Regions from separate parts of the Vreelandella indica genome, predicted to be linked through region 3. Evidence: predicted binding sites of a transcription regulator. Region 3 holds the regulator's gene; each other region holds the start of a gene.
The links. The regulator sigma-54, encoded in region 3, starts transcription at its own class of promoters, with help from an activator protein. The targets are predictions, from matches to a motif close to TGGCACNNNNNTTGCTNT.
Positions count from the first base shown of each region.

Region 1: a site for sigma-54 is predicted at 5,294-5,311, ahead of V8L71_RS05755 (amino acid ABC transporter substrate-binding protein). Genes of this name have one in related genera too.
Region 2: a site for sigma-54 is predicted at 5,202-5,219, ahead of amt (ammonium transporter). Genes of this name have one in related genera too.
Region 4: a site for sigma-54 is predicted at 1,870-1,887, ahead of V8L71_RS10410 (circularly permuted type 2 ATP-grasp protein). Genes of this name have one in related genera too.

Region 1 covers NZ_JBANSO010000006.1:88,821-96,305, reverse strand. Annotated here, with positions in the region: gene V8L71_RS05780 (ATP-binding protein) at 1-1,308, shown strand, start outside; gene V8L71_RS05775 (response regulator transcription factor) at 1,305-2,213, shown strand; gene ribA (GTP cyclohydrolase II) at 2,249-2,884, opposite strand; gene hemE (uroporphyrinogen decarboxylase) at 3,159-4,271, shown strand; gene speE (polyamine aminopropyltransferase) at 4,271-5,137, shown strand; gene V8L71_RS05755 (amino acid ABC transporter substrate-binding protein) at 5,381-6,406, shown strand; gene V8L71_RS05750 (amino acid ABC transporter permease) at 6,508-7,485, shown strand, end outside.
Region 2 covers NZ_JBANSO010000002.1:117,977-125,461, reverse strand. Annotated here, with positions in the region: gene folD (bifunctional methylenetetrahydrofolate dehydrogenase/methenyltetrahydrofolate cyclohydrolase FolD) at 1-788, opposite strand, end outside; tRNA gene V8L71_RS02245 (tRNA-Pro) at 1,046-1,122, shown strand; tRNA gene V8L71_RS02240 (tRNA-Arg) at 1,214-1,290, shown strand; tRNA gene V8L71_RS02235 (tRNA-His) at 1,371-1,445, shown strand; tRNA gene V8L71_RS02230 (tRNA-His) at 1,480-1,554, shown strand; gene amt (ammonium transporter) at 1,682-5,062, opposite strand; gene V8L71_RS02220 (NAD(P)/FAD-dependent oxidoreductase) at 5,387-6,628, shown strand; gene V8L71_RS02215 (putative motility protein) at 6,770-6,979, shown strand; gene V8L71_RS02210 (peptide chain release factor 3) at 7,190-7,485, shown strand, end outside.
Region 3 covers NZ_JBANSO010000001.1:203,808-211,292, reverse strand. Annotated here, with positions in the region: gene yjgA (ribosome biogenesis factor YjgA) at 1-64, opposite strand, end outside; gene pmbA (metalloprotease PmbA) at 173-1,513, shown strand; gene V8L71_RS01030 (HPr family phosphocarrier protein) at 1,517-1,786, opposite strand; gene rapZ (RNase adapter RapZ) at 1,832-2,764, opposite strand; gene V8L71_RS01020 (PTS sugar transporter subunit IIA) at 2,854-3,324, opposite strand; gene hpf (ribosome hibernation-promoting factor, HPF/YfiA family) at 3,329-3,637, opposite strand; gene V8L71_RS01010 (RNA polymerase factor sigma-54) at 3,736-5,151, opposite strand; gene lptB (LPS export ABC transporter ATP-binding protein) at 5,275-6,024, opposite strand; gene lptA (lipopolysaccharide transport periplasmic protein LptA) at 6,036-6,527, opposite strand; gene lptC (LPS export ABC transporter periplasmic protein LptC) at 6,539-7,108, opposite strand; gene V8L71_RS00990 (KdsC family phosphatase) at 7,108-7,485, opposite strand, start outside.
Region 4 covers NZ_JBANSO010000012.1:97,126-104,610, reverse strand. Annotated here, with positions in the region: gene V8L71_RS10415 (transglutaminase family protein) at 1-1,598, opposite strand, end outside; gene V8L71_RS10410 (circularly permuted type 2 ATP-grasp protein) at 1,974-3,455, shown strand; gene V8L71_RS10405 (alpha-E domain-containing protein) at 3,460-4,470, shown strand; gene V8L71_RS10400 (zinc-binding metallopeptidase family protein) at 4,475-5,530, opposite strand; gene V8L71_RS10395 (CoA-acylating methylmalonate-semialdehyde dehydrogenase) at 5,852-7,351, shown strand; gene V8L71_RS10390 (hypothetical protein) at 7,452-7,485, opposite strand, start outside.

The sequences.
Region 1 (7,485 bases), on a different contig from region 3:
CGCTCACCGCTTAATGCTGCTTTCGGCTATGCCCAGCTCCTTGAGCATGATGACACCATTCCACCTGAGCGCCGAAAAGCGGTCGCCATCATTCGCCGCAGTACCGAACACCTTTCTGATTTAATCGAAGGACTGTTAGAAATTTCCAAAATTGAAGCTGGCCGCCTGGAGCTGTATCGAAACCAAGTACGAGTCAGCGAGTTGATTGATGAACTCGTCGCAATGTTTCGACTTCAGGCTCAGGAAAAAGGCATCGACTTCACTTTTACTAGCCAAGGACGCATCCCGGAGTGGGTCATTACCGACGAAAAACGCCTACGTCAAATACTGATTAACTTGCTCTCCAATGCCATTAAATTCACTAACCATGGCAAAGTATCGCTAAACTTTCGCTACCGCAATCAGGTGGCAGAATTCACTATTCGCGATACTGGAGTAGGTATAGAAGAGGAAGACATTCAACGAATTTTCAAACCCTTTGAACGTGTGCGCAAACCCGGTGTACCAGTTGCCCACGGTACCGGTCTGGGCCTAACGATTACTAAACTACTGACCGATATCATGGGCGGGGATCTACAAGTAATTAGCACACATGGAATCGGCAGTGAGTTTCGGCTTTCGGTAATGCTATCCAGTATAGAGCCCTTAGAGCTTGTAAGATCGCCCCATCAGGTAGTTCAAGGATATCAAGGTGAGCGATGTACTCTGCTGGTGGTCGATGATGATCCCTCTCATCGGGGTCTACTCAGTGACATGCTCACACCACTGGGATTTACGATAATAGAAGCGCCCGATGGGGTGACTAGCTTGGAGCTCTCCCGCCATACCCAATATGACTTGATCTTGATGGATATCGCCATGCCGGACACTGACGGGTGGCAAACCGCTCGCCTACTCCGCCAGCAAGGATTTCAGGGGCCTATTGTGATGCTCTCTGCCAATGCCCGCGAGAGCCAAATGGAAGCGCTTAGCGAAGGGTTGCATAACGACTACTTGATTAAACCCTTCAAGCAGGGAGCGCTTCTTGATGCACTAGCACGGCAGCTACAGCTGAAATGGCATCATCACCCCCCCTCTTCACCTAATTTTGCTCAGACTCAATTGACAGTCCCAGCCCATATTGACGCGGCATTGCGTGAAGAACTCTTGTCGCTAGTAGAAATCGGCCATATCAGTGGTCTACGTAACACTCTGAACGACGCCCAGTATCATGGAAGGATTAGTTCTTCACTGGCGACAGCGCTGGAAAGTGCTTTAGATCGTTTTGACTTCCACCAAGTGATGCGTTTGCTGGAGAAATTGCCATGAACCCGATTCAGCGTAAGGATCTCATCCTAGTCGTTGATGATTCTGCCGACTCCCTGGGAATGATTCATCATGCTTTAGAGCAGGCTGGATTAACTGCATTGGTAGCGATGGGTGGGGCTCAAGCAATCTCAATCGCGGAGAAAATGACGCCTGACTTAATTCTAATGGACGCCTTAATGCCTGGCATGGATGGCTTTGAGACTTGTCGTCATCTTAAGCTACATACCGAGTTAGCAAGCGTACCGATCATATTCATGACAGGACTAACGGATACCGAAGATGTGGTGCGGGGACTTGAAGCTGGTGGTGTGGACTATGTGACAAAACCCGTTCGGCCAAAGGAATTGGTGGCTCGTATTCGCGTACACCTCAATAACGCCCGCCTCGCCCAAAGTGCTCACACTGCCCTAGATAAACTTGGCCAGGTATCATTCTCAACAGACACGCAAGGAAGATGGCTTTGGGGTACGCCTCAGGCCGAGGATTGGATCAACATAGCTGAAGAGAATTTGATCAACCCACGCACGGAGCTTGCGGAACAAATTAAGCGCTGGCTAACCCGAACGCCGCAAACCGGCGACCAGCTAGCGCTGCCCTTGCCGCATAACGCCTTAAGATTGAGATACCTGGGCGAATCTACCGCAAATGAGCACTTATTCCGCTTGCTGCATCAGGATGGGGACAGCGAAAGCTTGCTTTTACAAAACCAACTCCGACTAACTAACCGTGAATCACAAGTACTGCTATGGATTGCACAAGGCAAGACTAATCGTGAGATCGGACAAATACTCGAATTGAGCCCCCGAACTGTTAATAAACACTTAGAGCAAGTCTTTCGAAAGCTCGGTGTTGAAAACCGCACATCCGCTGCCGCCATGGCATTCCAGTGTTTAACTAATATTTGACAACACCTTAATTCAACATCCTCGCATAGCCACTATCACCCCTTACGCTCAATATCCACATCGCTGGCCTGGGTAAAGTCATCCAGGGCCATCATATGGCCGAGCTTGCCCGCTTTAGTGGCAAGGTACTGCTCGTTATGCGGGTTCAGTCCGGTCGTGATCGACAGGCGCTCCACCACGTTCACCCCGTCGCGGGTAAGGGCATCCACTTTGCGCGGATTGTTGGTCATTAATCGCAGCGACGTAATGCCCAGGTGGTTGAGCATCGGTACGCAAAGGTCGTAGCGGCGCATGTCGGCGCCAAAGCCAAGCCGTTCGTTGGCTTCGACCGTATCCGCGCCTTGATCCTGCAAATTATAAGCGCGAATTTTATTCAGCAGACCAATTCCGCGGCCCTCTTGGCGCAGATAAAACAGTACGCCGCGGCCCTCTTCGGCAATACGCTTCAGCGCTTCCTGAAGCTGATAGCCACAGTCACAGCGCATAGAAAACAGCGCATCGCCGGTTAAACACTCGGAGTGCACACGCCCCAGCACCGGCACATCGCCGGTCACATCACCCAACGTTAAGGCGATATGATCCTTGCCAGTGGCCTCATCTTCGAAGCCATGCATCGTAAAGGTTGCCCAGGGGGTGGGCAGTTGGGAAGCGGCAATAAAGCGAATGGTCACAGGTTACCTCGCTGATTGACCAAACCAGTTAACCACACCAGTGTTGGCAAAATGGGCAAGTATTCTAACAGGAAGCGGCGCCCGCCTCACGATGGCAACGCAGCTAAAGTTGGCTAATTAGAGGAGAAAAATTGATCGGGTGCGACGATTTTTGCCACCGGTTACGCCGCCCTAGCGCCTATCTTCAAGTACAATTGCTCACATACGATTTCAAATACGACCCCAAGCACTGCTTCAAGTACGATGCGGGCAAATTTCTTAAGAGCAAGTATTTATGACCACCACACCGTTACAAAATGACCGTTTCCTTCGCGCATTAGCGCGCCAGCCCGTTGACCGCACACCTGTATGGATGATGCGCCAAGCGGGCCGCTACCTGCCGGAATACCGCGCCAGCCGTGCTGATGCGGGCAGCTTTATGGATCTGTGCCGTAATCATGACCTGGCCTGCGAAGTCACTATGCAGCCTTTAGAGCGCTATCCGCTGGACGCCGCCATTCTGTTTTCTGACATTTTAACCATTCCGGATGCGATGGGCCTGGGGCTCTATTTTGAAACCGGCGAAGGTCCTAAATTTCGCAAAACCGTGCGCACCCAGGAAGAAGTCGCGGCACTGAGCGTGCCCGATGCCGAGCGCGACTTGGATTACGTGATGCGTGCGGTGTCGACCATTCGTCGCGAGTTGAACGGCCGCATGCCGCTGATCGGCTTCTCCGGCAGCCCCTGGACGCTGGCGACCTACATGGTGGAGGGTGGTTCCAGCAAGGACTTCCGCCACCTGAAAACCATGCTTTACGATACGCCGGATACCATGCACCAGCTGCTAGATACGCTGGCCCATGCGGTCACCGATTACTTGAATGCGCAGATTCGCGCCGGCGCCCAGGCGGTGCAGATTTTTGATACCTGGGGCGGCGCGCTATCCACGCCTGCGTACCTAGAGTTTTCGCTGCGCTATATGGAGCAGATCGTGTCCGGCCTGATCCGCGAACAAGATGGTCGTCGCGTGCCGGTGATTCTGTTCACCAAGAATGGCGGCCAGTGGCTTGAGCATATCGCCTGCGCCGGTGCCGATGCCCTGGGTATCGACTGGTCTACCGAGCTTTCCGATGCCCGCGCCCGCGTTGGCCATAAGGTCGCACTGCAGGGCAACCTGGACCCTAACGTACTGTTTGCCCGCCCCTCGGCTATCCGCGCTGAAGTGGCCCGTGTGCTCGAAAGCTACGGCCACGGCCCTGGCCACGTCTTTAACCTGGGCCACGGTATCAGCCAGTTTACTAACCCGGATAACGTCACCGCCTTCATGGAGGCGCTGCACGAACTTAGCCCGCAATACCATCGGGATATCCCCACCCAATCCAACACACCGCATTCAGGAGCCTATTGATGAGCGAATTACGCGACGACCAGTGGTTTACCGAAGTCTTTGATAGCCACGGCAGCGCCTTCTCGCTGAAGATCTCTGAAAAGCTGCTGGATGTGCAGAGCCAGTATCAACATCTGGAAGTCTATGCTACCGAGACTTACGGCAACCTCATGGTGCTGGACGGCTGTGTGATGCTGACCGACCGCGACAACTTCCTCTATCACGAGATGATCGCGCATCCGGCGCTGTTTACCCATCGAGACCCCAAGCGGGTGGTGATTATCGGCGGTGGCGACTGCGGCACGTTAAAAGAGGTGCTGCGCCACTCAGGCGTTGAAAAAGTTACTCAGATTGATATCGATGAAGAAGTCACGAAAGCCTCCGAGCGCTTTTTCCCGACCTTGGTAGAATCGAACAATGATCCGCGCGCCGAGCTGTTGTTCGCTGATGGCGTGAAGTGGGTAGACGATGCACCTGATGAGAGCATCGATGTATTGATTATCGACTCAACCGACCCGGTCGGCCCTGCGGAAGGGCTGTTTAAAACCGACTTTCTCAAGCGCTGCCACCGTATTTTGAAAAGCGGCGGCGTGATGGTGCAACAGAGCGAGTCACCGCTTTACCACACGGGTTCGATCATTCGTGAGCTACGCCACGATATGCTTGAAGCGGGTTTTAACAGCGTCGCCACACTGCCCTTCCCGCAGCCGGTGTACCCATCAGGCTGGTGGAGCGTAACACTGGCGGGTAAAGCCATTGATGTGAATGCGTTCCGCGAGCAGGCAGCCGCCAGCCACGAGCTGCCGCTTGAGTACTACAGCGTTGATGCCCATCGCGGCGCGCTCGCCCTTCCTCCGTTTATGCGCAAGGCATTCGCGGCCGAATAACCCCCCGTTCATCGCGTACTTTCTGTCACCGCCCACCTCAGCTTGCCCTATAAAGGTGCAAAGCGAGGTGGGTGGTAACATTTTTTGCACCTAGACGTTCGTCTCGAATCCATTGAGTAGCGTTGAAAAGCGCTGAATTCACGCCTGTACCCTTGCTGGCATCTTCCTTGCTAGGTTTAGTGACATGCTACGGCATGCATAACTATTTTAATGACGGTTTTTAATCACTTCGAGGGAAACTAAATGTTCAATAAAAAACATCTAGCGCTTCTGGCGTCCGCTGGTTCACTGAGCCTAGCGGGAATGGCGACTGCTCAAGCCGACACCTTAGAAGATACTATTGAGCGTGGTGCCGTTCAGTGTGGTGTGAGCGATGGTTTGCCGGGCTTCTCAGCACCGGATGACGACGGTAATTGGCAGGGTCTGGACGTTGATGTTTGCCGTGCAGTAGCGGCAGCAGTACTCGGCGATGCGGATGCGGTTAACTATATTTCTCTAAACGCCGTTGAGCGCTTCACCGCCCTGCAGTCTGGTGAGGTTGACTTACTTTCACGTAACACCACCTGGACCACTACCCGTGACACCACGCTGGGCCTTAACTTCACCGGCGTTAACTTCTACGACGGCCAAGGCTTCATGGTTTCCCGCGACCTGGGCATTACCGGTGCCGACGAGCTCGACGGTGCTTCTATCTGTATTCAGTCGGGCACCACGACTGAGCTGAACTTGGCTGACTACTTCCGTGCTAACAACATGGAATTCAACCCCATCGTATTTGATACCTCTGAGCAAACCGTGGGTGGTTATCAAGCTGGCCGCTGTGATGTTCTGACCTCTGATACCTCTCAGCTAGCTGCGCTTCGTATTCAGCTAGATGACCCTGAAGCCTCAATGATCCTGTCTGATGTTATCTCCAAAGAGCCGCTGGGTCCTGTTGTTCGTCAGGGCGACGATCTTTGGTTCAACATCGTTAAGTGGTCGCTGTTCGCTATGCTTAACGCTGAAGAGTACGGCGTTACCAGCGAAAACGCTGAAGAGATGCTGAACTCAGAAAATCCTGATGTTGCTCGCCTGCTGGGCCAAGACGGCAACTACGGGGAAGGCATGCAGTTGGAAGCAGACTGGGCTTACAACATCATTAGCCAAGTCGGCAACTACGCTGAAAGCTTTGAACGTAACGTGGGTATGGACTCTCCGCTTGAAATCGAGCGCGGTGTTAACGCCCTGTGGAACGACGGTGGCTTCCAGTACGCTCCCCCGATTCGCTAAGCGTCTCGCTTGACCCCGGCCCGCCACCCTCTTTACAGGTATCTGTTTCAAAGGCCTGGCGGGCCATCTGATTGACCGTCCGTGTAGCGGAGACGCCATCCATGTCTGTAAGACCCAACATTCGCCCCGCCGGCCACAAGCCGCCGTTTTGGCGAGACCGCGCTAAGCGCGCACTTATTTTTCAAATCATTTTGGTCGCCGTTGTGGCGGCTTTCCTGATCTATATTATCGGCAATACCCAAGCCAACCTGAATGCCCGCGGCATCACCACAGGCTTTAGCTTTTTGGGCAACACAGCCGGCTTTGGTATTGGTCAAACCTTAATCGAGTACTCTTCCCAGAGTACCTACGGCCGCACCTTCGTGATTGGCTTGCTCAACACGCTGCTGGTCGGGGGGCTGGGGGTCATTGCCGCCTCGATTATCGGGTTTATCGTCGGTATTGCGCGGCTATCGCCCAATTGGTTGATCGCCAAGTTAGCCAACGCCTATATCGAAACCTTTCGTAATATCCCGCTGCTGCTGCAGATTTTCTTCTGGTACTTCGCGGTACTACGTACCTTACCCAGCGCTAGAGAGAGCATGGCGTTTGGCGAAGCCATTTTCCTGAACGTACGCGGGTTGTACTTGCCACAACCGCTGTTTGAATCAGGCTTTGGATTGATCCCTGCTACTTTTGTGGTAGCGATGATTGCCAGCATTGCGTTGGTCATCTGGAATAAGCGCCGCCACGAAGCGACCGGCAAACGCATACCGGTTTTCTGGATCTCGCTGGTGATTATTTTTGGCCTACCACTGCTGGTACTGGTGGCGACCGGCGTTCCGGTCACTTGGGAAATGCCGGTACTGCGTGGTTTTAACTTCGGTGGTGGTATTACTATCATTCCCGAATTTTTGGCCCTGTGGCTGGCGCTTTCCATTTATACCGCATCGTTTATTGCTGAGATTGTGCGCTCGGGCATTCAAGCGATTCCCCATGGCCAAACCGAAGCGGCCCAAGCACTTAGCTTGCCGCGAAAACTCGTTCTGCGTCTGGTGGTGATTCCTCAAGCCTTGCGCGTCATCATTCCGCCGCTGACC
Region 2 (7,485 bases), on a different contig from region 3:
ACGCCGCCCGGAACCGGGGTGATAAAGCTGGCGCGTTCAGCGGCGGCGGCGAAATCAAGGTCGCCTTTTAGCGTGCCATCTTCCTGGCGATTAATACCTACATCAATCACAACAGCCCCTGGCTTAATCCATTCCCCTTTAACGATGCCTGGCTTGCCGACGGCTACCACCACAATGTCAGCGCGGCTAACGTGGTCTTTAAGGTTCTGGGTAAAACGGTGGCATACGGTAGTGGTACAGCCCGCCAGCATCAGTTCAAGCGCCATAGGGCGGCCGACAATGTTAGAAGCGCCGACCACGGTGGCATCCAGGCCACGTAGCGCGATATCGCTTTGCGCCAGTAAGGTCATGATGCCTTTAGGGGTGCAAGGGCGTAGCGCAGGCATGCGCTGTGCTAAGCGACCAATGTTGTAAGGGTGAAAGCCATCAACATCTTTATCAGGACGAATACGCTCTAAAATAGGGCCGGCATCTAAGTGCTTGGGTAGTGGCAGTTGAACCAGTATGCCGTCTACGGCCGGGTCGCTGTTGAGCTGATCAACCAGCGTTTCTAAGTCATGCTGAGAGGTCGCAGTGGGCAGAGTATGCTGGAAGGAAAGAATGCCTGCCTGTTCACAGGCGCGGTGCTTATTACTGACGTAAACGTGAGAGGCGGGATCATCTCCTACCACAACTACGGCTAGGCCCGGTGCTCGTGCGCCTGCATCTTTACGTGCGGCAACCTTCTCGGCAACCTGTTGGCGAACAGTAGCAGCGATGGCTTTGCCATCGATTAGTTGGGCAGTCATGTAGAGAAATCCCTGTGGACGTGGAAAAGGGCTAGGCGGTGTCTCGAAGCCTTTTGACGTAATGGCTTTTAAGGCAGTACCTAGTGCTGCTAGCGCAGTTGGCTACGCTTTCTAAGGCGGCAATTTTCGCACGCTAGGGCACCCAGGCAAAGCGCCTTCACGAACAATCACTTTAATGGTTGACTTTAAAATTAAAAATAGTAATATATGCCTCGCTTGAGACGGACCAAGCGGTAGCGTCTAGGGTGATGAAAAATCGGGATGTAGCGCAGTCTGGTAGCGCGCCTGCTTTGGGAGCAGGATGTCGGGGGTTCGAATCCCTCCATCCCGACCACACCTAAACGTGAAAGGTAGTAGCTTGCTTTTTCAAGCTTTGGTTGTGGTCTAGTGCTCATCAGTATTCGTTATTTCTGAATGCTTTTTGTGCGCCCATAGCTCAACCGGATAGAGCAACGGCCTTCTAAGCCGTAGGTTGCGGGTTCGATTCCTGCTGGGCGTGCCACCTAATTTCAGTGGTAACAACCCGTCAGAGAATCATATCTTCAAGTGTGTAATACCTGTTTTTACGTAAGATTGTCTATGGTGGGTGTAGCTCAGGGGTAGAGCCCCGGATTGTGACTCCGGTGGTCGTGGGTTCAAATCCCATCATCCACCCCAGTGACAATATTTGCGTTTCCAGTTTTAGGTTGTGGTGGGTGTAGCTCAGTGGTAGAGCCCCGGATTGTGACTCCGGTGGTCGTGGGTTCAAGTCCCATCATCCACCCCATTACCCCGCATACTTCCTTCTTGTTATTTCCTCTTTTTTAGCGTTTACCTCCCAGCGATTATGCCCTTTTTAGGGATTTTTTCGTTTCTGAATTTTATATCGCTACGTTCTTGTTAACACGTTCCTGCTAGCGCGGCATTACTTTAATGCGATTGCCGACCATGTTGGTAAGCGGTTCAGGCATGCCGAGTAAATATCCTTGTGCATAGTCAATTCCCATCTGATGTAACGTATCCAATGTTGCCTGGGTTTCAACAAACTCAGCAATGGTCTTAACGCCCAGTGCTTTACCGACGGCATGAATCGCCTCAACCATTGCTCTATCAATCGGATCTTGATGCACATTGCGGATAAAATTACCGTCAATTTTTAGATAATCGACGGGTAGCTGCTTCAAGTAGCTGAAAGAGGAAAGCCCGGTGCCAAAATCATCCAATGCAAACCGGCAGCCGTAGCCTTTCAGGGTATGAATCAATGTTTTGACACGTGAGAGCTGTGCGATCGCGGTGCTTTCAGTGATTTCAAAACAGAGTGTGCCGTGAGGCAGATAGGCAGTGGACACCTGAGCAATAAGATCCTGACAAAATTCAGCGTCAGAAAGCGATGCCCCGGATAGATTGATGCCCCATAGGCTATGCGCTGACGGAACAGAGTGGCGGTTTTGATCCCCTAGCCAGGCCAGAGTATTGCGAATTACCCAACGATCAATGCGTCCCATAAAGTGGTAGCGCTCAGCGGCAGGTAAAAAACTTCCTGGGGCGATGAGTTCACCATGCTCTTCGAGCCGAAGTAATATCTCACGGTAGGCGGGGGCGTCAGCACAAATGGCTTTGATCGGTTGAGCAAAAAGGCGAAAAGCATCATTGTCCAGGCCATTTTGCAAGCGCTGAACCCACTGTAGCTCACCGTGCTTTTCCAATAAAAAATGATCATCAGGCTGATAGCAGTGGATACGATTGCGGCCTGCCTCTTTGGCGGCGTAGCACGCCGCATCAGAGGCGTGGAGTGCTTGGCTAAGCTGCATAGGCTGAGCAGCATGGAGTTCTACCAAGCCAATACTGACCCCAATCCCAAACGTATGCTCTTGCCAGGCAAAACGATAATTCTCTATATCGCTGCGTAGTGCCTCGGTAATCACTAGTGCTCTTTCTATCCCGCAATCTGGTAGCAGTAGGGCGAACTCATCGCCACCGAGACGCGCGGCAATATCGCTGCTGCGTACATGGGATTTCAGCTTTAATGATACTTGGCGCAACAGTTCGTCACCCGCAAGATGACCGCAGGTATCATTGACGATTTTGAACTGATCAAGATCCAGGTAGCACATCACGTGCTGGCCATCCTCCCGATTGAGAAGCGCTGTAAGTGCTGTTTCAAAGGCGCGCCGATTCAACAGGTCGGTTAGGTTGTCGTGGCTGACCTGATAGCTCAACTGTTCAGTAAGCTGGCGTGTGAGGCTAACATCTTGAAAAACCACAACAGCGCCCAGGGTAATGCCGCTGCGTGAACGAATGGGTGAGGCGCTGTGCTGGATGGGGGTATGCGTGCCGTCATGGTGGACGAGCATGCAATGTTCGGTTGATTGCACTGGCGTTAGCTGTGTCAGTACTTGCCGGGCTGGATTACTTATGGAGTCGCCGCTGATTTCCTCAAGTAGTTGGTAAACCACATGAATAGGTTTATCCATGGCCTCTTCAAGGGTCCAGCCGGTCAGTCGCTTGGCTTCCGCATTGATAAACGTGACATTGCCGCTGGCATCACAGGTAATTACGCCATCTCCGATGGAGGCTAGAGTGGTGCGAGCAAGATCACGTTCGCGATTTAACTGCTCTTGAAGCTGTCTGCGCTCGGTGATGTCGCGCACCATGCCAGAGCGCTCTGATGCGGAGCCGCTGGCGCCTTCGCTCACCTGTATTTCGAGATAACGCACTCGCTTATCGGCTGTACGTCGTTTGATTTCATGGCGTGCACCGGGTGTCAGCTTGAAGTTCGGTAGCAGCGTGGAAACGGGTTGGCCGATGAGAGTGGCGGCGTCGACATTAAAGAGCATCTCAGCGCCGGGGTTAAGGCTTGTCAGCGAGCCGTCTGCTTGCCAGGTGATTACTCCATCGCGCAGGTTACGCAGCATCACGCGGGTGTGGCCGAGGGCGGTTTCAAGGGCCGCTGTTACCCGATTATAGCTGGCCGCTATTTCGCCCACTTCAGTAAACGGGTCGGCTTCAATTCGCCGGCGAATATCGCCTTGCTGTTCGTGCTGGCGCATATGTTCGAGTAGCTGGTTCAGCTCATTATTGGCGCCATGCTCGGCTAAATTAAGACCCATTTTTTCAGCTTCAGGCGAGACCCTTAAGGGCAGAAAGCGACGAGTGATACGAAATAGCAGCCATGCGCTGCCAAAGCTCCAGATGCCACAAACGACAACACCAAGAAGCTGAATGCCGAATTGAGCGGGTCGGGACAGGCCACTATCCAGCATTGTCATATCCGCCACCCAGGGTAGTGCGAGTGTGCCCCAAATGCCTGATACTAAATGGGCAGGTATGGCGCATACGGCGTCATCAATACGCTTACTCAGCAGCCATTCGCTGGTCAGTACCATTAGCACGCCGCTAACCGCCCCCAAGCCAAATGCTGCTGGGAGCGAGATCACATGCGCACTGGCGGTGACGGCGACTAGACCAGCAATGGCGCCATTAATTGCGTACATCACATCGGCGTAACGACGTGTGCGCATTCCCATGAGCATGCCGGAAAGGATGCCGCCAACGGCTCCAAGCACGGTATTAGCCAATATGCCGGGTATCTGGTCAGTAACAGCCAAGGTGCTACCGCCGTTAAAGCCGAACCAGCCTAATATCATAAACAGCGCGCCAAGCATCGCGAGTGGAAGGTTGCCAGAGGGAAAAGCGGTAGGAGGCTTGTCGTGTGCGAAACGACCACTGCGGGGGCCGATGCAGAGTACTGCTGCCAGCGCTACCCAGCCACCTACACTGTGAACCACTGTGGAGCCGGCAAAATCAACAAACCCTAGAGCCCCTAACCAGCCTGCGGCACCACCTAGTAGCCCGCCCCAAGCCCAGTGGCCGAATACGGGGTAGATGATTAACGCGATCCAGAGCGCCGTCCAGATATATGCCAGAAAGGGCATGCGTTCCGCCACCGCACCCGACACAATGGTCGCGGCGGTCGCGCAGAACATTGCCTGGAAGATGAATACCGTAATCACCCAGCTGCCCGAAGCGTCTAACTGCCAGCCGAATAACGTTGTACCTACAACACCGCCCAACGAATCACCAAACATGATGCCGAATCCGATGAGCCAAAAAACACTGACGGCAATCGCAAAGTCCGCTACGTTTTTCATAGCAACATTAATCGCGTTCTTGGTACGCGTTGTGCCAGCCTCTAAGCATAGAAAACCAGCTTGCATCACAAATACCAGAGCGGCTGCCCAGAGTACCCAGAGCGTATCGATCAGCGAGCTATCCAGATTTAGCGTGGCAGGCATGGTGTTTTCCTTTGTCACTAGTACGAGGGCATCTTTTGGTGCGAGCGCTTCTTTTTGGTGCTTTATGTGTTTTTCGCAGAGGAGGAGAGGCCGTTACGACGTCGTCAATTGCATACCGTTCAGGTTACCTAATAGAAACTAAGCAATTGTTATGCCGCTAATAGTGTTGTCTTCCTTTTTAGCTCGCTATGGAGCATTAATTACTTATTTTTGGCTCTAAAACAGCGTTTTCTACTATATTAATGCAGTTGGTTTGGTGATATTTTTCAAATAGTTATTAATTACCAATCATGGTGCTGAATCGACAGCGGGGAGTGCATCAACATGGCGCGTCAAACGGTAGTTTTAGGAGCAGGGATGGTAGGTGTCAGCATTGCCTGGCATCTGCGTCAGCGCGGTCATGAGGTCACCGTGGTAGACCGCCTCCAGCCTGGTCGAGAAACCTCGTTTGGCAATGCAGGCATTATTCAGCGTGAAGCCGTTAGGCCTTACCCATTTCCACGGGATGTTAAAACGCTCTTGAGCGTATTGCCTAATCGCCGGGTTGATATTCGCTATCGTCCTGCGGGCATGGTGAATGCCGCTTCTCCGCTGTTGCGCTACTGGATGAATTCAGCGCCGAAGGCTTACCAGAAAATCGTGCCGGAATATGCATCTTTGATTCAGCAGTCACTGAAGACTCATGGCCCGATGATTGAGGCTGCCGGAGCGGAACACTTAGTGCGCAGGCAGGGATGGCTTGAGCTTTACCGTACCCCTGAAAAGTTGGCCGCACGGTTAAAAGATGCCGAAGAGGCGCGCCGTCTTTATGGTGTTCAATTTGAGCAACTGGATCGGGCTGCGCTGATGGAGAAAGAGCCTTCTCTTAGCGAACATATTATTGGCGCAATTCACTGGCTCGACCCTTGGACCGTGGCCGACCCCGGTGCGCTGGTCGCGGCTTATGCCCAAGCATTCAGCAATGATGGCGGGCGCATTCTGCAGGCGGATATCACCTCGGTTCAGCAGGTGGGTGGCCGGTGGCAGGTAAGTACTGCCGCTGAAACGTTAGAAGCAGACGACGTCGTGGTGGCGCTAGGGCCTTGGGCGGGTAGCTGGCTGAAGGAGCTTGGCTACCATTTCCCTACCTTTGTGAAGCGTGGCTATCACATGCACTACGCCCCACAAGCAGAGGCCAAGCTAAATTACTGGGTCATGGATGCTGAAATTGGCTACCTGCTGGCGCCGATGAATGCGGGTATCCGCTTGACCACCGGGGCAGAGTTAGACCGCCTTGATGCCCCCGCCGACGTTAACCAACTGGGCGCGGCAGAGAAAGTGGCGCGCAGTGTGTTTCCGTTAGGGGAGCGCCGCGATGAAGCCCCTTGGAAAGGTGCGCGGCCGTGCCTGCCCGATATGAAGCCAGTGATTGGCCCAGCGCCACGCCACCCAGGTTTATGGCTCGCCTTTGGGCATGGGCATCAAGGGTTTACTCTTGGTCCTGCAACGGGTCATTTGCTGGCAGATATGATGGAAGGGCAGCCTACCGCAATTGATATGAAGCCGTTTCGCGCTGACAGGTTTTGAACGGGCGCTATATTCGTTAATGATTCGGCGAGTTAAGCCGATAGTAGTAGATGCTGGCATTAGTAATAGTGACGATATCTTTGCGCGTGATCTAATGCTTTGCTAGTTTGTAAGTACATTTGCATACCATTAGGTGAAAATATGGATGTAGGCATCAGCAGTTCAGTCAGTGCCTCGCTTTATATGAATCAGGCGCAAACAGCCGAACAGGCGCAGATGCAGGTGTTCAAAGAAGCCTTGGACACCCAGGCTGAGCAGGTGACGGAAGTTTTAGCCTCTGCCAACACCGGTGCACAACCGGACTTGGCCAAAGAAGGCAGCGTCGGTACTCAGGTGAACACCTACGCATAACGCCTAGAAGCAGCATCTCGTTGCATGCTTCGTTAAAAACGCTGAATTCGTCAGCGTTTTTTTTGGCCTCTCCAATTGCTTAGTCACTCATAAAGCCAGCCGCGACAAAAGCGGTCTCCAGGCGTTACAATTGTCTCAATGGACATTGCTCACCGCGTGCTAATCAATCACTGGAAAGCGGCGCGGAGTAAACATTTTCAAAGAGGCACAATGAAAGAGACTCAGTTAGCCCATGAGGCGGGGCTTAGACGCACCTTTGCGATCATTTCGCACCCTGACGCTGGTAAAACCACCATTACTGAAAAGATGCTGCTGTTTGGCAACGCCATCCAGTTGGCCGGTTCGGTCAAGAGCAAGCGTAACGATCGGCACGCAACGTCGGATTGGATGAAAATGGAGCAGGAGCGGGGTATCTCTGTCACTACCTCGGTAATGCAGTTCCCCTATGGCGGGCGCATCGTCAACCTGCTGGATACACCTGGCCACGAAGACTTCTCCGAAGATAC
Region 3 (7,485 bases):
GCGACTTGCTTGGGCGTTCTTCCTGCTCTTCAACTTCAACGGGGTCGGGACGTTGCTTACGCATAGTGTGGCTCACAGATAAAATTCGTTGCGGCATTATACCAGCTGCGAGTACAACATTGATTCGCCGAAGACATTCTCTTGGAGACATTCGGTTGAGATAGGAGGCCATATGGCACAGGCATTTGATGCATCCGCGCAGCAGTCGTTACTGACCGCGCGGGCCGAAGAGGCGCTAGCGTTGGCAAAGCGCTTGGGCGCGGATGCTGCCGAAGTAGGCGCAAGCGTCGATCAGGGAATAGGTGTTAGCGTACGCCAGGGTGAAGTTGAAACGGTTGAGTTATCCCGTGATCAGGGCATCGCCGTGACGCTTTACGTAGGCCAGCGTAAAGGTAGTGCTTCATCAACGGATGCTAGCAGTGCCTCGATCCAGGCTGCGGTAGAAAAAGCGCTGGCGATTGCCCGCTATACCGGAGAAGATCCGGCCGCCGGGTTGGCCGATGCATCGTTGATGGCCACCGAGTTACCCGATCTGGAAGTGCATTATCCCTGGGCGCTTACAACCGATGAAGCAATTGAGCTCGCGCTTGCCTGTGAGCAGGCGGGTCGTGACGTTGAAGGCATCTCCCAATCGGACGGTGCATCACTCTCGAGTGGCGAAGGCGTGCGCGTTTATGCTAATAGCCACGGCTTCTTAGGCACCCAAAAGGGCAGTAGTCACTCTCTTTCATGCATGCTGATTGCCCAGGATGCGAGCGGTATGCAGCGCGACTACGACTACACTTCCGCACGCGATCCCAAGGCACTGCGCGACCCCGCCGAGGTGGGCCGTGAGGCCGCCGAGCGTACGCTGCGCAGGCTCGGCGCAAAACGTCCGCCCACGGGTACCTTTCCAGTGCTATTTGACCCGTCGCTGTCCAGTGGCTTGATTGGTCATTTACTGAGTGGTATAGCCGGTGGTGCTTTATATCGCCAAGCCTCGTTTCTGTGTGATCGGCTTGGCACGCCGCTGTTTCCCGATTGGTTCAGCCTTGAAGAACGTCCAATGGAAATCGGTGCCACAGCGAGTTCGCCGTTTGATGGTGAGGGCGTGCAAACCCGTAACAATCGTTTTATCGATCAGGGCAGCATTGCCAGCTATATGCTCTCTTCCTACAGTGCTCGTCGGCTGGGTATGCAAACCACGGGCAATGCCGGTGGGGCACGTAATGTGCGTTTAGTGGCACCACTGCAATCCCGTGACAGCCTATTAAAAGAGATGGGGCGGGGTATTTGGGTAACTGAGCTGATGGGGCAGGGCGTTAACGGCGTGACCGGTGATTACTCACGTGGCGCAGCAGGGTTTTGGGTAGAAGACGGAAAAGTACAGTACCCGATCGAGGAGTTTACGATTGCCGGGAACCTGGATCGGATGTTTGCCGGGTTAGTGGGAGTTGGCGATGACACCGATACCCGTGGCAGTGTTCACACGGGTAGCTGGTTAATTGATGCCATGACCGTAGCGGGAGATTAAAAGCTACTGATCTTCCTCAAAACGAGCATCGAACAGCGCTTGAATAGCATCAAGCGCCTGTTCTGCGTCAGCGCCTTCAGCGCTGATAGTTAGCTCGGTACCACACGGTGCGGCGAGCATCAGCAGTGACATGATATTGGCGGCGTCAGCGACTTGTTGCTGTTTTTGAACACGTATTGTCGCCGTGAACTGTTGGCCGCATTTTACTAGTTTGGTCGCCGCGCGTGCATGCAGGCCGCGTTGATTGGTAAGTGTGAGTATTCTTTCTGGCACCCTGGTTCCTTTTCGCCGAGTGGTGTCATTAATGGATAGAAGCGCTTAAGACGTTGCTTGCTGCTCGTCGGTTTGGGATGTGCTGGCAGGCGGAGCAGCTAGCTGTTCATTTAATGTGTACTGCAAGCCTAACTCGCGATGACGTAATTGAATTTCGCCCATACTGTGTACTAATCGCTCTGCTAGCTGTTCGACCATATAGACCGAGCGGTGTTGCCCACCGGTGCAGCCAATCGCGATAGTCATGTAGCTACGCTGGCTATCTTGGTAAGCGGGCAGCCAGCGCTCAAGCCAAGCCTGAATATCGTTAGTCATGGCGTCTACGATGGGATAACCGCTTAAGAAGGCCACTATGTTCGCATCGCGGCCTGTGAATTGGCGTAGCGTTGGGTCCCAATATGGGTTTGGCAGGCAGCGCACGTCGAAAACCAAATCAGCATCCAACGGCACACCGCGCTTATAACCAAACGACTCAAGCGTCAGCGTGAGCTTGTCGCGCCGCTGATGGGCGACTTGGTCGGTAATGCGACGACGCAAATCGTGAACTGATAGCCGCGAGGTATCGATCAATAAATCGGCTAGATCACGAATGTCGAGCAGCGTTTCTTCTTCTTTATTGATAGCCTCTTCAAGCGTCATTTCGCTATCGCGCGTCAGCGGGTGACGCCGCCGTGTTGCGGAGTAACGCTCAAGTAAGATGCGCGCATCAGTGGTCAGATAGATCACTTGAAAATCAATTTTACGTTGCCGCAAATCCTCTAATAAAGAGGGCAGTCGTGCCAGGGCGCCAGGCAAGTTACGGGCATCAATACTGACCGCCAAATGGGCGCGGTCGCCCTGGTCGCGTAATTCGTCCACCAACGACCCCAGCAACATGGCAGGGAGGTTATCAATCGCATAGTAGCCAAGATCTTCAAGCGCTTGTAAGGCGATAGATTTACCTGACCCAGAGCGGCCGCTAATGATCACAAGTTGCATAGAGTCTCTCTTTGCTTTGATCAAGCTGCGTTAAGGGTGGTGAGCGCAAATCAACCTGCCGTTGAGTACCGCTTGGCAGGTTTAGGCTTTCAGGAAGTTGTTTGCTCACGAATTTTAGCGGTAAGCAACTCAAGTAGTTCGCGCTGGCTGCCTGCTTTACGCAGTTTCTGACGCGCATCCGCATCGTTCATGATGGTCGCTACCTGGCCGAGCAGAGAGAGATGTGTGTCATCAGCCTCTTCTGGAACTAGCAATACAAACACCAGATCCACCGGGTCGCCGTCGATAGCATCAAAATCAATCGCTTCTGCGAGTTTTAAAAAACCAGCAATTGGGGCCGAGCAGTGAGGACTACGCGCATGGGGAATAGCCACGCCGTTACCAATCCCGGTACTGCCTAAGCGCTCACGGCCAATTAAACGGCTAAACACTTCTTGGCTGTCCAGACTGGGGATATTTTGGGCAATAAAGGTGCTGAAAAATTCCAGCACCCTTTTTTTGCTGCCCCCGGGTACGTCAAAGAGAACACGTTCCGGGGGGAGTATGGTTTCCAACGTCATTGAATTAACGCACGCCTGCGCCTTGGGCGCGAGCTTGTGCTTTTTCCTTATGTTTAACGAGTTGCCGATCAATTTTGTCCGCTAATGCGTCAATAGCGGCGTACATATCACTGTCTAGGGCTTCCGCATGTAAATCAGCACCTGCTGCGTGCAGTGTACAGGCGGCCTGCTGGCGCTCTTTCTCCACAGATAAGGTGACTTGCACCGTGGTTATGTTGTCGTAATGGCGCTCTACACGTTCAAGCTTTTCGTTGACATAGTCACGCAAGGCGTCAGTCAGTTCTACGTGATGACCAGTGATATTAACTTGCATTGACGTACTCCTTATCCATCGGACTGTACTTCGATTGTAACCCTTTTTGCCGCGTTGCAAAGCCCTTGTCGAGAGTTTCCCTAAAACGTTGATTTGTGCTAGCGCAAACGACGTCGCTCGCTAGAGGAGGGAATGCCCATGGCTTCACGGTATTTAGCCACCGTTCGACGCGCTACTTGAATTCCCCCCTCCCCTAATAGCGTGACTAAGCGGCTATCAGAAAGCGGCTTGCCTGGCGGCTCCTCTTGAACCAATTTCTTCAGCCGAGCGCGGATAGCGGTGCTTGAATGGCTGTCACCATCCTGGCCGCTGACTTGGCTTGAGAAAAAGTATTTGAGTTCAAATACGCCGCGAGGCGTATGAATAAATTTCTGAGTGGTTACCCGGGAAATAGTCGATTCGTGCATTTCCACGGCCTCGGCGATATCGGCCAATATGAGCGGCTTCATGGCTTCTTCGCCGTGTTCTAAAAAGCCAATTTGCCGGGTGATAATCTCGCGGCCAACGCGCAGTAGCGTATCGTTGCGGCTAGAGAGGCTCTTGATCAGCCAGCGTGCTTCCTGCAGGTGTTCTTTTAAAAACTGATTGTCCTGACTTTTATCCGCACGCTTTATTAAGCTTGCGTAGTCGGGCTGAATGCGAAGCCTTGGCAATGCCTCAGGATTGAGCTCTAAGTGCCAGCCTTCGTGGTCATGGCGTACGACCAGGTCGGGCGTTACATAACTATCATCGGTATCGCCATAGGCGCTGCCCGGGCGTGGATCAAGGCTACGAATGAGGAGAATGACATCAGCCAGCTGGTCATCATCGAGTCCCAGGCGGCGTTTTAGTAAGCGCATGTCATCTTTGCCGAGCGCTTCCAGAAACTGCCGTACTAAGCGGCGGGCAGGAACCAGCAACGGCGTATCATCGGGAAGAGTGGCCAGCTGCAGCATCAGGCACTCCCGCAGGTCGCGGGCGAATATTCCTGTTGGCTCAAATTGCTGAAGCTTAAGCAGAATGGTTTCTACTTCGCGCTGGCTAAGCCCATCGACACCTTGGGCGCGAAGCCCTTCACGTATGTCGTTGAGCGGCTGAGTTAAGTAGCCATTAGCATCTAACGCGTCGATAAGACTTTCTGCGACAAGTTGCTCTCGCGCGCCAAAATCAGTCATGGCTAGCTGCCACAGCAAGTGCCCATGAAGACTCTGGCCAGCAGCCTGGCGCTCAAAATCAGGTCCTTCGCTGCTGGAGCCACCGTGACTGCCCATATCTTGGTAGGTGTCAGACCAATCACTATCTACCGAGAGCTCGGTGGGAATGCTCTCTGACCACTCTTCCTCTTTGGGCTCGCTGGCAGCCTGTTCGCCAAATTCATCCTCTTGTTCCAGCATGGGGTTGGCATCTAGGGCCTGCTGAATTTCTTGACGTAAGTCCAGCGTTGATAGCTGTAACAGAGCAATGGCCTGCTGCAGCTGAGGTGTCATGGTCAGCTGTGTGCCCATGCGCAGTTGAAGAGAAGCTTTCATGACCATCTGAGAACCACTCGTTAATCAGAATGCTCCACCCTAGTGTGAGTAGGTCTCCGGTGCAAGTGCAATAAGCATGCCATTGGTAGTAAAGTTGTTGTAGAGCGCTAATTAGAAGTGAAAAATAGGCTAGAGGCGGAAATCAGCGCCTAGATAAACCTCCCTCACTTTCTGGTTAGTGAGTATCGAGGCTGGAGAGCCGCTGGCGATGATTTGACCATCGCCCACGATGTAGGCGATATCACAAATATCCAGGGTTTCGCGAACGTTGTGGTCGGTAATCAGTACGCCGATGTGGCGCTGCTTTAATGCCCGAATAATGGTTTTGATCTCGCCCACCGAAATGGGGTCTACGCCAGCAAAGGGCTCGTCCAGAAGAATGAATGCGGGTTCTGTCGCCAGTGAGCGAGCAATCTCCACCCGCCTGCGTTCACCGCCTGAAAGGCTCATGCCCAGGTTGTCGCGAATATGGGTAATGTGAAAATCTTCAAGTAGCGCTTCCAGGCGCTGCTCGCGGTCGCGACGGCTGAGCTCTTTGCGCGTTTCGAGTATCGCCATAATATTATCGGCAACCGATAATTTACGAAAAATAGACGCTTCTTGCGGAAGGTAGCCGATACCCGCCGCAGCGCGTTCATGCATTGGCGCGCGGGTTAGATCTACATCGTCGATACCCACTTTGCCAGCATCGGATTTCACCAGCCCCACAATCATATAAAACGAGGTGGTTTTGCCCGCGCCGTTAGGGCCCAGTAAGCCCACAATGCTGCCTTGGGAGATCTCTAAATTGATGTCTTTAACGACTCGGCGTCGCTTATAGCTTTTGGCCAAGTGGTGGGCATATAGGGTTTTGATTGGCGCAGTGTCTGTAGTTGCCAAGGCTTGGCTCCCTATTGTTCAGGCTGAAGCGTCATACGTATGCGCTGGGTTTCGCTGCCGTCAACGTCAGAGCGGGCCTGAATCACTTCACGGTCAATGAAATATTCAAGGCGACCGCCGGTGAAGGTGTCTTCTTGTTGCGTTAATTCGGCTTGGTCGATCAGCTCAACGCGGCGTTCAGCGACATGATAAATAATGCGCCTTGCCCAACCTTCTGTAGGGCCTTCTTGCCCTTCAGCTTGATGACGTAAGTAAGCGCGCTCACCGGTGGAGGTCGCGCGGGAGAGCTCGCCTGCCTCGTTGCGTTCGATCTCTACTCGCTCGCCACGTAATTGCATTCCGCCTTGGCGAATATCGACATTGCCTGTATAGACAGCGGTTCCCGCTCGCTGGTCAAGGTCTAAACGGTCGGCTTCAACTTCTACCGGGGCCTGGCTGTTTTGGGCCAGTGCCGAGAGTGGTACCGCAAGGGCAAAAAGGGCGGTATATAGCAGTGATTTCATGGCAAATCCTGTTAGCGTTGCGTGGCCGGAGGGTGCGTGCCACGCACATTATCAGTTAAGCGCACTTGGCTTTCGTTAAGCCAGACGTCCATGCGCGACGCGTTCATTTGCTGGGGCGGCTGTTGTAGCACTACCGGTGTTTCACTCCACGCATGCTGTTTTAGCCCGTCATAGTGCAATAATTCAGTGTCTAACTGCCAACCTTCATCCGGTGCGATCAGGCGAGCCGCGCCTGACATCAGCAAGGCCTGAGTGGACGTGTTAAGCGTGCCTACATCAGCGCTAGCTAGCCACTGGCGGTTTTCGCTATCGTATAAAATAGCTTCGGGCTCTTCCGTCCAGGTTTCACTACGCTGCGGCGTATGGATCAGGCGTGGGGTTTTAAGCGCCTGTAATACGCTGCCATTTTCACCGAAAAGGGTGATCTCAGCGTTTTCCAGTACGTGGCCTGGCTCCTGGGCCTGCGCTTCAGGGTCAATGGCCGTGTCTTGAGGCCCACGTGGGTCAAGCCACACCAGTAGAGCCCCCAGGGCTACGACCAGCCCGGCTAACCAAATGCGTACTTTTACCTGCTTCACCATTAGGTGCGACCGTGAAGATAGGTGTCTAGCACCGCGCCCCAGTGCCCTTGAGATTCAAGCAGTGTGTCACAGATTTCACGTACGGCGCCGTGGCCACCTAGACGTTCCGTGGTCCAGTCGGCGTGGGTATGCATGTAATCTGGCGCATTAGGGACGGTAATGCCGACGCCGCAACGCTTAATAGCGGCCAAGTCAGGCAGGTCGTCACCACAGTAGGCCACCTGCTCTAACTCTATATCGAGACGCTGGCAAAGCCCGCGCAGGGTGGCAAGCTTGTCTTCACAGCCTTGATGGACCAGGTCGATGCCCAGTGATGCGGCGCGCTGGCTCACCATGGGAGAGTCGCGGCCCGTCACCAGCGCTACATGTATACCCAC
Region 4 (7,485 bases), on a different contig from region 3:
CCCATGGGGGAGTCGCCGGGCACCAGGAAAAGATGGTCGCGCTTGAGTGGCCACCGGCCGCTTTCCCAGCGGTGGGCTTGGCTGATCGAGTGGCGCAGTGGCAGAGCGTAACCAACGACTTCGTCTAAGCCTTGTTCCAATAGGCGGGCTAAGCGGTGGCGCTCGGCATCGTCTTTGAGGTTGGCTTCGCGCGGGTCAACGTTGACCGGCAGAGACTGCTCTTTCCAAAGGTAGTAGTAGGCATCCTCAAACGCCGGAATCCAGTAACGTTCGGCCACACCCAGCCGCTCGCTGAGCGCCTTGGTAAAGCGTTGCGCCATGGTGTTATCCACGTGCACTTTCGGGGCAGCCTCCAGGCAGGCCAGCCACTGTGGGTCGCGCCATAGCGGCACGCCATCTTTACGCCAGTAGCAGGCCAGCGCCCAGCGGGGTAGCGGTTCGCCGGGGTACCACTTGCCCTGCTGCTGCTGAATCGCGCTGCCGGGGGCGTAGGCGGCCTGAAGGCGCGTCAGTAGTGCTTCGGCCCGCTCGCGCTTGTGCTCACCGAGCGCTTCGGTATTCCACTGCGGGCTTTCCATGTCGTCGACCGATACAAAGGTAGGTTCGCCACCCATGGTCAGGCGCACATCTTGCTGAAGAAGCTCGGCATCCACCTCGTCGCCGAGGTTGCAGATACGCTGCCACTGCTCATCGCTATACGGCTTGGTGACCCGTGGGTCTTCGTGAATACGCTCCACTTCCATGGTCACATCGAACGTGACTTCGCACTTATCCGAAAAACCGGTAATGGCGGCTGCGCTACCCGTGGTGGGGGTTGCGGCCAACGGGATATGGCCTTCGCCTGCAAACAGGCCCGAGGTGGGGTCAAGGCCTACCCAGCCTGCACCAGGTAGAAACACTTCGGTCCAGGCGTGTAAATCGGTGAAATCTACTTCTGTACCGCTGGGGCCATCGAGTGCTTTGACATCGGATTTAAGCTGAATCAAATAGCCCGATACAAAGCGTGCCGCGAGGCCTAGATGGCGAAAAATCTGTACCAGCAACCAGGCGCTATCGCGGCACGAGCCACTGGCCAGGGACAGGGTCTCTTCACAGCTTTGTACACCTGGCTCCAAGCGCACCAGGTAACCGATATCGTCTTGTAGGCGCTGGTTAAGTGCGACCAGGAAATCGACGGTGGTGGTCGGTTCGCGGGGCACGCCCTTGAGCCACTCCATCAAGCGCGGCCCGGACTCGGTGATTTCAAGATAAGGGCCCAGTTCCTGGCGCAGCGCTTCCGGGTAATCGAAGGGAATCTGTTGCGCAATGTCGTCCAGGAAGAAATCGAACGGATTAATCACCGTCATCGGGGCGATCAGCTCGACGGCGATGGTTAGCTCTTTACGCGGTTCTGGGAACACCACGCGGGCGTTGAAGTTGCCAAACGGGTCCTGTTGCCAATTTAAAAAGTGGTCATCACCTGAGAGCTTGAGCGAGTACGACTCAATATGGGTGCGGCAGTGGGGCGCCGGACGCAGCCGAATAACATGGGGTGATAGACGCACCGGGCGGTCAAAGTGGTAAGTCGTACGATGGTACAAGGCAACGCGAATGGTCATGGGCCACCCTCAAGAGAACCGTTATCAACCGGATAGTCGGCTGGGTTAGGGAATAACCGAACGTTTCGCAAGTATCGTTCCACTTTTACTTTTTTGCAGCCGCTATATTAAGTAAGGCGTTTAACTAAAGTGGAAATGGCGTTATGCACCAACTTGAAGCCAACTGGCCGCACCAAAATAAAGCGTAAAAGGGTTTTGTTGGGCGCTGATGCTCTGCCAAGTAATGTTTGAGTAGTGTTTAAGTAAGCGAACGTTGAAATATCGCAAAAGATGGTACGTATTTTGCTCTCAATTGTTTGATTGTTTTGCACGCGGCAGGCCTACACTGAGCATTGAGGAAGTTGCCGCTTCCACCCCAGCGCCAGGAGAGCGCCCATGAGCCAAGTGAATTGGAATAACTATGCGTGTCGTGATTTTTACGATGAGCTGATGGCCGCGCCCGGTCAGCCACGCGAGTCAGCGGGTGAATTGTGCAACATGTTGGCAAGGTTTAGCGCAGAAGAGTTAGCAGAGCGGAAAACGGCGGCGGAGATCGCTATCCGTACCATGGGAATTACTTTCACCGTTTATTCAGAAGGGGCAATGATCGACCGTGCCTGGCCGTTTGATATTGTGCCGCGCATTATTCCCGCCAATGAGTGGCGTAAAACCGAGGCGGGGCTCAAGCAGCGCGTGCAGGCGCTAAACTTATTTATTGATGATCTCTACCACGACCAAAAGGTGATCAAGGACAAAGTGTTACCCGCTGAGGTATTGGCGCAGTCGGTTAATTTTCGCCCTCAGTGTGTAGGCATTAATCCCCCTCACGGCGTGTGGGCGCATGTTTGCGGGTCAGACCTAGTGCGCGATGGGGATGGCACGCTCTATGTGTTGGAAGATAACTTACGCATTCCTTCCGGCGTCTCTTACATGCTTGAAAATCGCAATGTCACTAAGCGAGTGCTGCCGGAGTTATTCGCCTCAGGCAAGATTTTGCCGGTTGATGATTACGTGGCTCAGCTTTACGACATGCTAGCGTCGATGTCGCCGCGCCCCGGCGATGACCCGCAAATTGTGGTGCTGACCCCAGGGATTTATAACTCTGCCTACTTCGAGCACGCCTATCTTGCCCAGCAAATGGGTGTAGAACTGGTGCAGGGAAGTGACCTGTTAGTGGATGACGATGATGTGGTGTATATGCGCACCGTCGAGGGCATGCGCCGCGTGGATGTTATTTACCGCCGTGTTGATGATGAGTTTCTAGACCCGGAAGCGTTTAATCCTGAGTCAATGCTGGGTGTTGCGGGCCTGATGCGCGCTTGGCGGGCGGGTAAAGTCGCGCTGGCCAACGCGCCGGGCGCTGGGGTGGCGGATGACAAGGTGGTTTACGCTTTCGTACCTGCGCTGATTCGTTATTACCTCGATCAAGAGCCGCTGTTGCCCAACGTGCCGAGCTACCTGTGCATGTTTGAAGATGACCGCCGCTATGTGCTCGACCACCTGGATGAATTGGTAGTCAAGCCCGCCAATGAGTCGGGCGGCTACGGCATGTTGATTGGCCCGCGCTCAACCAAAGAGACCCGCGATGAGTTTGCGCAGTTGATCAAGGCAAATCCACGCAATTATATGGCCCAGCCCACCCTGGCGCTTTCTACTACGCCTACGCTAGCGAATGGGTTGCCGCAGCCGCGCCATGTGGATTTACGCCCTTTCATACTCTCAGGGCCTGAAATTCATGTCACGACCGGTGGTTTGACGCGGGTGGCTTTGATAGAAGGATCGCTGGTGGTGAACTCTTCACAAGGCGGCGGCAGTAAAGATACCTGGATTGTAGAAACCGACGATAAGGCGGCAGCGGCCGCGGTGAAAGGAGCCTAACGCCATGCTGTCACGCGTTGCTGAAAATCTTTACTGGATGGCGCGTTATATTGAACGAGCGGAAGATACCGCGCGCCTATTGAGCGTTAACAGCCACCTTATGCTGGATTTGCCGGGACGCTTGCCGTTAGGTTGGGCCCCACTTATCGAAATGACCGGCAGCCTGGAAGCCTTCACCGCACGCCATACAGACTTCGATGAGCGCAATGTCGTACATTTTTTATGTGCCGATACCGAGAATGATATTTCGATTATCTCCGCCCTCGCCAGTGCTCGCGAGAACCTCAGAACCACCCGGGATGTGGTGCCTCGGGAGATTTGGGAGGAGGTTAATCAGCTCTATCTGAGCGTCGTCGACCATGCTGAACATGGCGTTAGCCCGCGCCGCCGCGATAGCTTTCTCAAAAGCGTGATTCGTGGTTGCCAAGCGTTAACGGGGCTCATTGAGGGCACCTTGAGTCATGGCCCGGCGCGTACGTTTATTGAATTAGGGCGCCAGTTGGAGCGGGCGGATATGACGACGCGCATCGTGGACGTGCGCTCTGCCAGCTTGCTGCCGCAAAACCCTGAGGAGCTGCTGCCATTTGAAAACCTGCAGTGGATGAGTGTGCTTAAATCACTCACCGCGTATCAAATGTACCGTCAGCAGGTGCGTTTACGCGTACGGGGGCCGGATGTGCTGCGCTTTTTGCTCCAAGACCCCAACCTGCCACGTTCGATTGCCTGCAGCCTAGAAACGCTAGGCCATGAGCTTAACTTGCTACCCCGCCAAGACCGCCCCGCGGCCACGGTTTCGCTGGTTCGCGCGGACGTAGTCGATGCCGATATCCAAGCGCTTGCCCATTCGCCGAGCAAGCTGCATGCCTTTATCGACGAGCTGCAAATTGGCTTTGCTGCCATTCACGATACGCTTAGTGCGACCTACTTTGTGAATGACGACACTGTTCCCCGAGTGGCACAAACGCAAAACCAGACACAAAGCCAAAGCCACGCAGGGGACAACGACAACGATTGACGGGCTAGCGCTCAACAGGGCTGGCGGCTTGGATCAGTTGATGCAGGTACGCCAGTTTATCGCGCACGGCGGGGGCGAGCACCGTCGGCGAAAGGTCGAGTAGCCCCATATCCCGGTTGAGTTCGTTCACCGCCAAGCCGACCTGATGAAAAGCCATCAACATGCTGTCCAGGCTACCGTCATATTCGACATGGGTAATGCCCATGTGCAGTGCGGTATCCAGCACGGCCACCATATCCAAGTAATAGGCGAAGGTTTCGGCGAAGTCTTCCCAGGGGTGCATGGTGGCGTAGGCAGAGATAAAACGCGCAGGCCAGTCGCTGGGGGCGCCCTGCTGATAGTAACGCTCTAGCGCCTCGGCGTAGCTTGGTCGATGGTGGTTGCCAAATACCGCGCGGCAAGCCTCTTCATCGCGATCCTTTACCAGTACATCCCAATAATAGTGGCCAATTTCATGACGGAAGTGACCGATGAGCGTGCGGTGTGATTCGTTCATATCGACGCGCAAGCGTTCACGCTCAACGTCATCGGCTTCTTTGACGTTAATGGTGATATGGCCCGAGGCATGGCCGGTATAAACCTTCTCTTGCTTCGCGGTAGAGCGCCATAACCCCTGGTCGGGGAGGGCGTCGGCCATAAATGAAAAGCTTAGCGGCACGTTAATAGCATCGTCTTTGGTGCCGTGTGGCAGCTTGAGTAGATCGAGGGTATGAAATAGCCGCCGCTTCGCTGCTTCAAGCGCCGCCCAGCGTTCACGATGACCTTCAATATTGAGGTCGGGAATTACCTCGTTATAACGACAGCAATCGCATAGGGCATCCGCTTGGCCGTGTTCCATCACCACCATGCGGTTACAGACGTTCTCAACGGCGTAGTTGTGGCACTTCATCAGCGCTGTATCGCAACCAGGGTGGGCGCAGCGATAGCCACCGTTGTCCAGCGGCTCAATCGCGACAATATTGCTACAGACGGGGCACCAGCCGACGTCTGACTGGCAGGTAAGGCAGTGGGTGTTTTCATAGAAAAGTGGATTGCCACAGCGGCAGCTGAAGGTCTGCATCGTTAATTCCCTGTGCTTAAACACGTTATGCGTAGCGTTTGCCGTGAACGGTTTGAAAAGCCACGGCGCCCCTGATTAGCCGAAGCATAGCCAGCACGGCATAACAATGGAAAGGCTAATTGACGCCATACGGCAGATTTTGTTTACTCGTAGGATACTTGATTGACGTTAACGTCAACTTGCTGCTATACCCTGTGTTCTTGCTTACCGCGATGCGCAGGCAATCACTGCTTTATGACAGCAATCGCAGCCATAACAATTACAGCCATAGCCACAACCATCACAGCCACCACAACCAAAACTATAAACAGGAGCAACGTTATGTCCGTTCGCGAAATACCCATGTATATCAATGGTCAGCCCGTACCGTCGCAAAGTCAGGAATGGCGCGATGTGGTTAACCCCGCTACACAAGAGGTCGTTGCGCGGGTGCCGTTTTGCACCGCTGACGAAGTTGAGCATGCCATCAGTAATGCCAAGGAGGCTTTCAAGGAGTGGCGAAAAGTGCCGCTTGGCAAGCGAATGCGCATCATGCTTAAGCTTCAGGCGTTGATTCGTGACAATACTGCAGAGCTGGCGGCACTGATTACCGAAGAGCACGGCAAAACCCTGCCGGATGCGGAAGGTGAAGTAGGCCGTGGCCTGGAAGTGGTGGAGCACGCTTGCTCGATTACCTCGCTGCAACTGGGAGAGCTGGCTGAAAACGCTGCCAACGAGGTGGATGTTTACACCATGCATCAGCCATTGGGTGTGGGCGCAGGGATTACCGCGTTCAACTTCCCCATTATGTTGCCGTGCTTTATGTTTCCGCTGGCGATTGCCACCGGCAATACCTTTGTTCTCAAACCCTCAGAGCAAGATCCTAGCTCCACTATGCGCTTAGTCGAGCTGGCCCACGAAGCCGGTATCCCGCCCGGCGTGCTCAATGTGGTACACGGTGGTCCGGATGTGGCTAATCAAATTGCTGATCATCAGGATATCAAAGCGCTCTCGTTCATTGGCTCTACCCACGTGGGTTCGCTGTTGTATAACCGCGCCGCCGCAGCGGGCAAGCGGATGCAGGCGATGATGGGGGCCAAGAACCACTGCGTGGTGATGCCGGATGCTAACCGCAGTCAGGCGATTAACAACCTGTTGGGCTCAGCCTTTGGTGCGGCTGGCCAGCGCTGCATGGCCAACTCGGTGGTGGTGCTAGTCGGTGAGGCACGCGAATGGCTAAGCGACATTGTTGAGGCGGCGCGGGCAATGAAAGTGGGGCCGGGCATCCAGTTGGATGCCGATTTAGGGCCACTGGTATCGCCGGCTGCTCGTGATCGTGTGCTGCGTTTAATCGATGCAGGCGAAAAAGAGGGCGCCAAACTGATGGTCGATGGTCGCAATGTTCAAGTGGACGGCTACCCCAACGGTAACTTCGTGGGTCCCACTCTGTTTGCGGATGTGACTGCGGATATGACCATTTACCGCGAAGAGATTTTTGGGCCTGTACTGTGCGTGGTCAGTGTTGAAACCCTCGATGAAGCGATCGAATTTATCAACGCCAACCCCAACGGCAATGGCACCTCTATCTTTACTAACTCTGGTTGGATTGCTCGCCGTTTTGAAACCGATATCGATGTGGGCCAGATTGGTATTAACGTGCCCATCCCCGTGCCTGTTGCCTACTTCAGCTTCACCGGTTCGAGGGCATCAAAGCTGGGGGATTTAGGGCCTAACGGCAAACAGGCGATTGCCTTCTGGACGCAAACCAAAACCGTCACAGCGCGTTGGTTTGAACCAGAGAATGTTTCTAGTGGCATTAATAGTACGATTTCGCTTGGCTAAATGAAGCGCTATTAAATGCCTGTTGCTGGCCCCGCATTAAGCGGGGTCAATTGATAGCAGGCGAGGCCAAAGCCAAGCCGATGAACCGACATATCGTGATTTAAAAGTTATCAAACAACGGCAAGCTTTCTTCC